Regions from separate parts of the Methylobacterium sp. PvR107 genome, predicted to be linked through region 1. Evidence: predicted binding sites of a transcription regulator. Region 1 holds the regulator's gene; the other holds the start of a gene.
What was found. Region 1 encodes LexA, which represses DNA repair genes until DNA is damaged. Its sites were predicted from a motif close to TGTTCNNNNTGTGTTCNG; they were not measured.
Positions count from the first base shown of each region.

Region 1 (3,910 bases):
TCATGCTGGGCGCGATCCTGGTGGACCGGCCGGCGCTGTCGATGCGCAACCTCGCGCTCGCCGCGCTGATCGCCCTGGCCCGCGAGCCCGAGGGGCTGCTTGGCCCGAGCTTCCAGATGTCGTTCGGGGCGGTGGCCGGGCTGATCGCCTGCGCGCGGCTGATCGACGGGCGCCTGTTCGTGCGCCCCGGGGCGGGACGGATCGGGCGGATCGTCGGCACCGGCCTGTCGGCGGTCACCGGCACCCTGGCCACGACCCTGGTGGCGCAGATCGCCACCGCGCCCTTCGCCACCTACCATTTCCAGACGATCCAGCCGTTCGGGCTGATCGGCAACGCCCTGACGCTGCCCCTGGTCTCCCTGGTGGTGATGCCCTCCGCGGTGATCGGGATCCTCGCCTACCCGTTCGCCCTGGACCGGCCGGTCTGGTGGCTCATGGGCCAGGCGGTCGGCGGGATGCTGGCGATCTCCGAATGGATCGCCGGGTTCGAGCGGGCGACCCTGGTGCTGCCGGCGTTCGGAACCGGGGCGCTGGGACTGCTGACGGCCGGGCTGCTGCTGGCGACGCTCCCGGTCTCGCGCCTGCGCTGGCTCGCCCTGCCGCCGCTCCTGGTCGGCCTCGGCCTCGCGGCCCTGCCGGAGCGCTACGATCTCTACGTCGACCGGCAGGGCGCAGGCGCCGCGGTGCGGGGTCCCGACGGGCGCCTCGCGGCGCTGGGGAATCCCTCCGGCTTCGTCCTGGAACAGTGGCTGAAGGCCGATGGCGATGGCCGCACGCCGGTACAGCGGAGCCGCCCGTCCGCGGGCGGGCGCTGCGACCGGCTCGGCTGCACCGCGATCCTGCCGGACGGCCGGGCCGTCGCCCTGGTCCGCGACCGGCGCGCCTTCCCGGAGGATTGCGCCCGGGCCGCCGTGCTGATCACCGGCCTCGCGGCGCCCCCGACCTGTACGGGCCCACTGGTCATCGACCGCCGCTTCCTCGCCAGCCACGGGGCCGTCGCCCTGCGCGCCGGACCAGGCGGCTTCGCGATACAGGGCGCCCGGACCGATGACCGAACGGTGCCGTGGCGCCCGCATGCATTGCCCGGCCTACCCGTCGCCGCGCGGACCGGGACGGATCCCCCTGCCGAAGCCTCCCGCGGGATGGCCGCGACGGAGGACGATCCGCCGGGTGCCAACCCCGCCCCGGGCGACGCGCCGGCCGCCCCGCTTCAGTAGCGGCGGACGAGACTGACGAGCCGGCCCTGGATCTGGACCCGATCCGGGCCCAGGACGCGGGTCTCGTAGGCCGGGTTGGCGGCTTCCAGGGCGATCGAGGAACCGCGGCGGCGCAGGCGCTTGAGCGTCGCCTCCTCGTCGTCGATCAGGGCCACGATGATGTCGCCCGTATTGGCGGTGTCCTGCTTCCGGATCACCACGAGGTCGCCATCGAGGATGCCGGCCTCCACCATCGAGTCGCCGCGCACTTCCAGGGCGTAGTGCTCGCCGCCGGCTAGGAAGTCAGGCGAGAGGGTGATGGCATGGCTCTGGTTCTGGATCGCCGAGACCGGGGTACCGGCCGCGATCCGGCCCATGACGGGGATCGACACGGCGCGGCCGGCCTCGTCGATCATCCGGGCGGCGGCAGGCTGAGCCGGCTGCTTGGACTTGCCGCCCTCGACCACACTCGGCGTGAAGCGGCGCGGCTCCGCGGGAGCCGCCGCAGCCGGGGACGCCAGGCTCTCGGGAATGCGGATCACCTCGATGGCCCGCGCCCGGTTCGGGAGACGCCGCAGGAAGCCGCGCTCCTCGAGGGCCGTGATCAGACGGTGGATGCCCGATTTCGACTTGAGGTCGAGTGCATCCTTCATCTCGTCGAAGGAGGGGGGAACGCCGCATTCCTGCATGCGATTCTGGATGAATCGCAGGAGGTCCAGCTGCTTGCGCGTGAGCATCGACGGGGGCCTCGCGGCTTGGCGGACCGCCTCGGGACGGTCTCTGAAACAAATCACGAACAGGTTAAACGTTCCGCAAGTGTTCCGCAAGCGTCATACGGCCACGCTTCCGAGGACGCCATGGTCCGAGGCAGAAACGAATTGACGGCGCAAGCGGAGCCGTTTCAATGCACCACGTCCCGCCGGGCAGGGCGGCGGAGCCGGGGCGGGCTGAGATCGGGCTGGGATGACGAGGATGCGACGACCCGCGGCTCTGCTGCCCCGAAGCCTGGCTTCCGTGGGCCTGGTCTCCCTCGGCCTGGCGCTCGCGGGCTGCACCACAGGGTTCTCGTACATCTCGCGCAACTACGTCGCGCTCACCCCGCAGGTGGTTACGATCGGCTGCAAGGAGCCCTACGAGGTCTACGACAACCGGCAGATGCGCCGGATGCTCATCGTCTCCAATGCCCTGCGTGAATATGCCGGCTGCAACCTGAGCGAGGTCCGGATCGATCCCGAGCCGGAATCGACCCGGGTGAAGCGCTTCCGCACCGCCGCCCGCGCCTATCTCGACGAGACCGTGCGAGAGGATTGCCGCATCGTCGGCGAAACCGTGTTCGATCCGCTGAAGACCGAGTTCGCCTACGCGTGCGACGCGCCGATCGAGAAGCGGGGCACGGTGGTGCCGCGCCTTCCGGGCCGCAATCCGGGCCTCGGCCCGCGCTGATCCGTCGGCGGCGGCCCCTCAACGGCCCGGCTTCGGGAAGGTCCGTTCCGCCGCATCTCCGGCGGCGGCCAGCAGCGCGCGGGCGAAGGCCCGGGCCTCCGCCCGGTCGAGCACGATCGCGGCGGTGACCGGACCTCCGCCCAGGTCCGACAGGGCGAGTTCCAGACGCACCCCGTCGGGCACGGCGCTCGCCTGAAGGCTCCAGCCGGAGCCTCGATCCGTACTCTCGGCCATCTCACATTCCTCCCGCCTGCCCCGTGGAAGCCCGAAGACGCCCGCCGGAACCGGCCCCGTGCCCGGGCCTGTTCCCGAGCCGTGCCAAGCACTTCCCTGCCTCGCCTGAACGCGTTCCTCAAGGCCGCAGGCCCCGGACTCGTCGTGATGCGCGCCGACACGGATGTCGGCAGGCTGATCACGGCGGCCCGGAGGGGCGCCCGCTGGGGCTACGCGCTGCTGATTGTGCGGCATCGCCGGTATCGGCGGCCTGTTCGGCGCGCCGTGTCTCGTAAGCTGCGGGCTGCCGGACATCGTGCTGCTCGGCCGGGTCTTCACCGGGAGCTACCGGCGGGACGGCGGATCGAGGGCCCGACAAGGGGGTGGTTTACGCCGTCTCGGGGCTGACCATCGCCTTCGTGCCGGTCGGCGTGTTCGACGGGGCGGCCCGCTCTGAATCGATTGACGCGGGCTGCGCGATGATGTCTCCCGCGGGCTCCGATCAGGTGGAGTTCGAACATGCAAGAGATCTGGTTCCGCGCGGGCGAGGCCACGGTGCTGGCGGCCGAGGGCCAGTACACCGACGCCATGCCGGAGGTGCTGATCGGCTCGGTGCGCGGGCCGGTGGGCCAGGCCTTCGCGTCGATGATGGGGCAGGTCCAGGGCCACACCCGGATGTTCGTGGTGCGCGACCTCAACCAGCTGGTGCGTCCGGCCACGATGATGACCACCAAGGCCACGATCCACACGGCCGAGTATGTCGAACTCCTCGGCGGCGTGGTCCAGGCCGCCACCGGCGACGCAATCGTCGACTGCATCATCGAGGGCATCCTGCCCAAGGACGGGCTCGACGAGCTCTGCATGATCATCATGATCTGGCTCGACCCGCGCTGCGCCGAGGACGACAACCTCGACCAGAAGGATCTTTACCGGACGAACTACGAGGCGACGAAGCTCGCCATCGCCCGCGCCCTCAAGGGCGAGCCGACGGTCGACGAGCTGATCGCCAACCGCAAGACCGTGAAGCACTACGCGCTCGACGGCGTGGTCGAGTACTG
Region 1 covers NZ_JAFIBW010000001.1:5,743,381-5,747,290, forward strand. The annotation lists gene JOE48_RS27210 (ComEC/Rec2 family competence protein) at 1-1,217, shown strand, start outside; gene lexA (transcriptional repressor LexA) at 1,211-1,933, opposite strand; gene JOE48_RS27220 (hypothetical protein) at 2,169-2,639, shown strand; gene JOE48_RS27225 (hypothetical protein) at 2,658-2,873, opposite strand; gene fae (formaldehyde-activating enzyme) at 3,372-3,910, shown strand, end outside.

Region 2 (3,910 bases), 500 kb from region 1:
AACCGAGAGCGCGAGACCCGCGGCCGCCAGCAGGCCGCCGAGGACCACCACGCGCCGCCTTCCGAGCCGGGCCACCACCCGGTCGCCGCCGAGCCGCCCGGCCGTCATGGTCACCGAGAAGGCCGCGTAGCCCAGCGCCGCCCAGGCCGGATCGAGACCGCGCTGCTGGATCAGGAACAGGGCGCTCCAGTCGAGGGCCGAGCCCTCGGTGAGGAACACCACGAAGCAGAGCAGGCCCAGCACCAGCACCGGGCCGCGGGGCAGCGCGAAGGCGGGCCCGCTCCCCCCTGTCCGGTTGGCCCGCAGAATGCCGGGCCAGGCGGCCGCGAACAGGGCCGCGATGCCGGCGACCAGGATCAGAACGCTCCAGCCCGCGCCGAGGCCGGTGGCCAGCAGGACGCTGGCCAGCAGCGCCCCCAGGATGCAGCCGAGGCTGTAGAGGCCGTGGAAGCCCGACATCATCGGGCGCCCGCCCGCGCGCTCCACCGCGACGGCCTGCAGGTTCATGACGCAGTCGATCGCCCCCATCCCGGCCCCGAACAGCAGAAGCGCTCCGGTGAGCGGCACGAGTCCCGCGCCCACGGCCAGCACCGGCAGCGCGAGGCCGAGCGCCAGCGTGCCGGCGAGCAGGACCGGCCGGAAGCCGAGGCGCGCGGCCGCCATCCCGGCGCTCGGCATCGCCAGGATCGAACCGATGCCGAAGGTGAGGAGCAGCAGGCCGAGCCCGGCCGCGTCGAGACCGGCGCGGTCCTTCACCAGCGGCACCAGGGGCGCCCAGGTGGCGTTGGCGATCCCGACGATCAGGAACAGCAGCCGCGTCGACAGCCTCTGCTGGGCCCGGTCGTCGGCCCTGGGGATGGCAACCGGATCGGTCAGGTCGCGTGCTGGCATCGGCACCTGTCTGGATGGGGATCTGAGCGTGGGATCTGGCGGCGTGGATCTCGGTTCCCGCGGTGCATCACCGGAGATGGGCCAAGGTTTGGCGAACATAGGGCCGCCGACGCTGAGGGCGGCCGTCGGCTGCACCGCATCGGCGCGAGCGCAGCGACCCGGGGACGCAGAGCGCCGTCGAACGCGGCGCTGCCCTGGATTGCTTCGCTGCGCTCGCAAGGACAGTTGCGCGCTCGCGGAGCGGTTGCCGCCGTACGCGTTTCGTTCTAGCAAGGGCGGCGCATGTCGGGCCTGCGTCCCGCCGGCCGCATCTTGCCATGGGCCCTTCGGGCTCGACATGAGTCGATGCGGCGGCTGGCCCGCGCGCGAATCCGATCCGACCGCGTCGACGCCTCGAAAGACCGCCGCCCCCATGGCCAAAGCCCAAGCTGGAAGTCGTGTCGCAAGTCGTGTCGCAAGCCGCGCCGGCGCCGCTCAAGCCGCTCCGAAAACTGCCACCCCGACGGTTCCGAAGGAGCCTGTCGCCGCCGAGGCGGCACAGCCCAAGGCGGCACAGCCCAAGGCAGCCCAGTCCAAGCCGGCCCGCGCCAAGCTCGAAAAAGCACCCGCCCAGCCCCAAGCGGCCGCGGAGGCTGCCACCGACGCCAAGCTGGCGGCCCTGTTCGATGCCGCGCCCGGGAGCGCCCATGACCGGCGGGTGATCGCGGTCCGCGGTGCCCGGGAGCACAATCTCAAGAACGTCGATCTGACCATCCCCCGGGACAAGCTCGTCGTGTTCACCGGGCTGTCGGGGTCGGGCAAGTCGTCGCTCGCCTTCGACACGATCTACGCCGAGGGGCAGCGCCGCTACGTCGAGTCGCTCTCGGCCTATGCCCGCCAGTTCCTGGAGATGATGTCCAAGCCCGATGTCGACCAGATCGACGGGCTGTCGCCGGCGATCTCCATCGAGCAGAAGACCACCTCGAAGAACCCCCGCTCCACTGTGGGGACGGTCACCGAGATTTACGACTACATGCGCCTGCTCTGGGCGCGGGTCGGCATCCCCTACTCGCCCGCCACCGGCCTGCCGATCGAGAGCCAGACCGTCCAGCAGATGGTCGACCGGGTGCTGGAACTGCCGGAGAAGACCCGGCTCTACCTGCTGGCGCCCGTCGTCCGCGGCCGCAAGGGCGAGTACCGCAAGGAAATCGCCGACTACCAAAAGAAGGGTTTTCAGCGGCTGCGCGTCAACGGCGAGTATTACGCCATCGACGACGTGCCCAAGCTCGACAAGAAGTTCAAGCACGACATCGACGTGGTGGTCGACCGGATCGTGGTCCGGGCCGATATCGGCTCGCGGCTGGCCGATTCCTTCGAGACCGCGCTGGAACTCGCCGACGGGATCGCCGAAATCGTGTTCGCGGATGCGCCCGAGGGCGAGGCGCCCCGGACCATCACCTTCTCGTCGCGCTTCGCCTGTCCCGTCTCGGGCTTCACCATCGCGGAGATCGAGCCGCGGCTGTTCTCGTTCAACAACCCGTTCGGCGCCTGCCCGACCTGCAGCGGCATCGGCCACGAGATGCGGATCGATCCCGAGCTGGTGATCTCCGATCCGGCCTTGAGCCTGAAGCGCGGCGCGGTCGGCCCCTGGGCGAAATCGACCTCGCCCTATTACGGCCAGACCCTCGACGCGCTGGCCGAGCATTTCGGCTTCAAGACCAGCGTGCCCTGGCAGGGCCTGTCGGAGACGGCCCGCGCCATCGTGCTGTACGGCTCGGGGAACCAGTCGATCCGCTTCGCCTACGACGACGGCTTGCGCAAATACACGGTCACCAAGCCGTTCGAGGGCGTGATCCCGAACCTGGAGCGCCGCTACAAGGAGAGCGACTCGGACGCCGTCCGGGAGGAGATCGGGCGCTTCATGAGCGAGACGCCCTGCGCCACCTGCGGCGGCAAGCGGCTGAAGCCGGAGGCGCTGGCCGTGAAGGTCGCCATGGCCGATATCGCCGATGCGACCGCCCTGTCGGTCTCCGACGCCCACCGCTGGTTCTCGGAGCTGCCGGAGAAGCTCACGCCCAAGCAGAACGAGATCGCGGTCCGGATCCTGAAAGAGATCCGCGACCGGCTGAGCTTCCTGGTGGATGTCGGCCTCGAATACCTGACGCTCGCCCGCGGCTCCGGCTCGCTCTCGGGCGGCGAGAGCCAGCGCATCCGGCTGGCCTCCCAGATCGGCTCGGGGCTGACCGGCGTGCTCTACGTGCTGGACGAGCCCTCGATCGGCCTGCACCAGCGCGACAACGAGCGGCTGCTCGGTACGCTCAAGCGCCTGCGCGACCTCGGCAATTCGGTGATCGTGGTCGAGCATGACGAGGACGCGATCCTGCAGGCCGATTACGTGGTCGATGTCGGTCCGGGCGCCGGCATCCATGGCGGCGAGATCATCGCGCAGGGCACCCCCGCCGAGGTCCTGGCCAACCCGGCCTCGCTCACCGCGAAATACCTCACGGGCGAGATGGCAGTCCGGACGCCCACCGCGCGCCGAAAAGGCCGCAAGGGCAAGCTCGGGCTGTTCGGGGCGCGCGGCAACAACCTCAAGGACGTGGATGTCGAGATCCCGCTCGGCACCTTCACGTGCATCACCGGCGTCTCGGGGGGCGGCAAGTCCACCCTGGTGATCGACACGCTCTACAAGGCCGTCGCCAAGAAGCTGAACGGCGCCCTGGAGCATCCGGCGCCCTACGGGCGGCTGGAGGGGCTGGAGCATCTCGACAAGGTCATCGACATCGACCAGTCGCCGATCGGGCGCACGCCGCGCTCGAACCCCGCCACCTATATCGGCGCGTTCACGCCGATCCGCGACTGGTTCGCGGGCCTGCCGGAGGCCAAGGCGCGGGGCTACCAGCCCGGCCGCTTCTCGTTCAACGTCAAGGGCGGGCGCTGCGAGGCCTGCTCGGGCGACGGCGTCATCAAGATCGAGATGCACTTCCTGCCGGACGTCTACGTCACCTGCGACGTCTGCAAGGGCAAGCGCTACGACCGC
Region 2 covers NZ_JAFIBW010000001.1:6,242,681-6,246,590, forward strand. The annotation lists gene JOE48_RS29580 (MFS transporter) at 1-891, opposite strand, end outside; gene uvrA (excinuclease ABC subunit UvrA) at 1,304-3,910, shown strand, end outside.
Region 2: uvrA (excinuclease ABC subunit UvrA) is a predicted target of LexA. The motif match lies at 1,143-1,160, and genes of this name have one in related genera.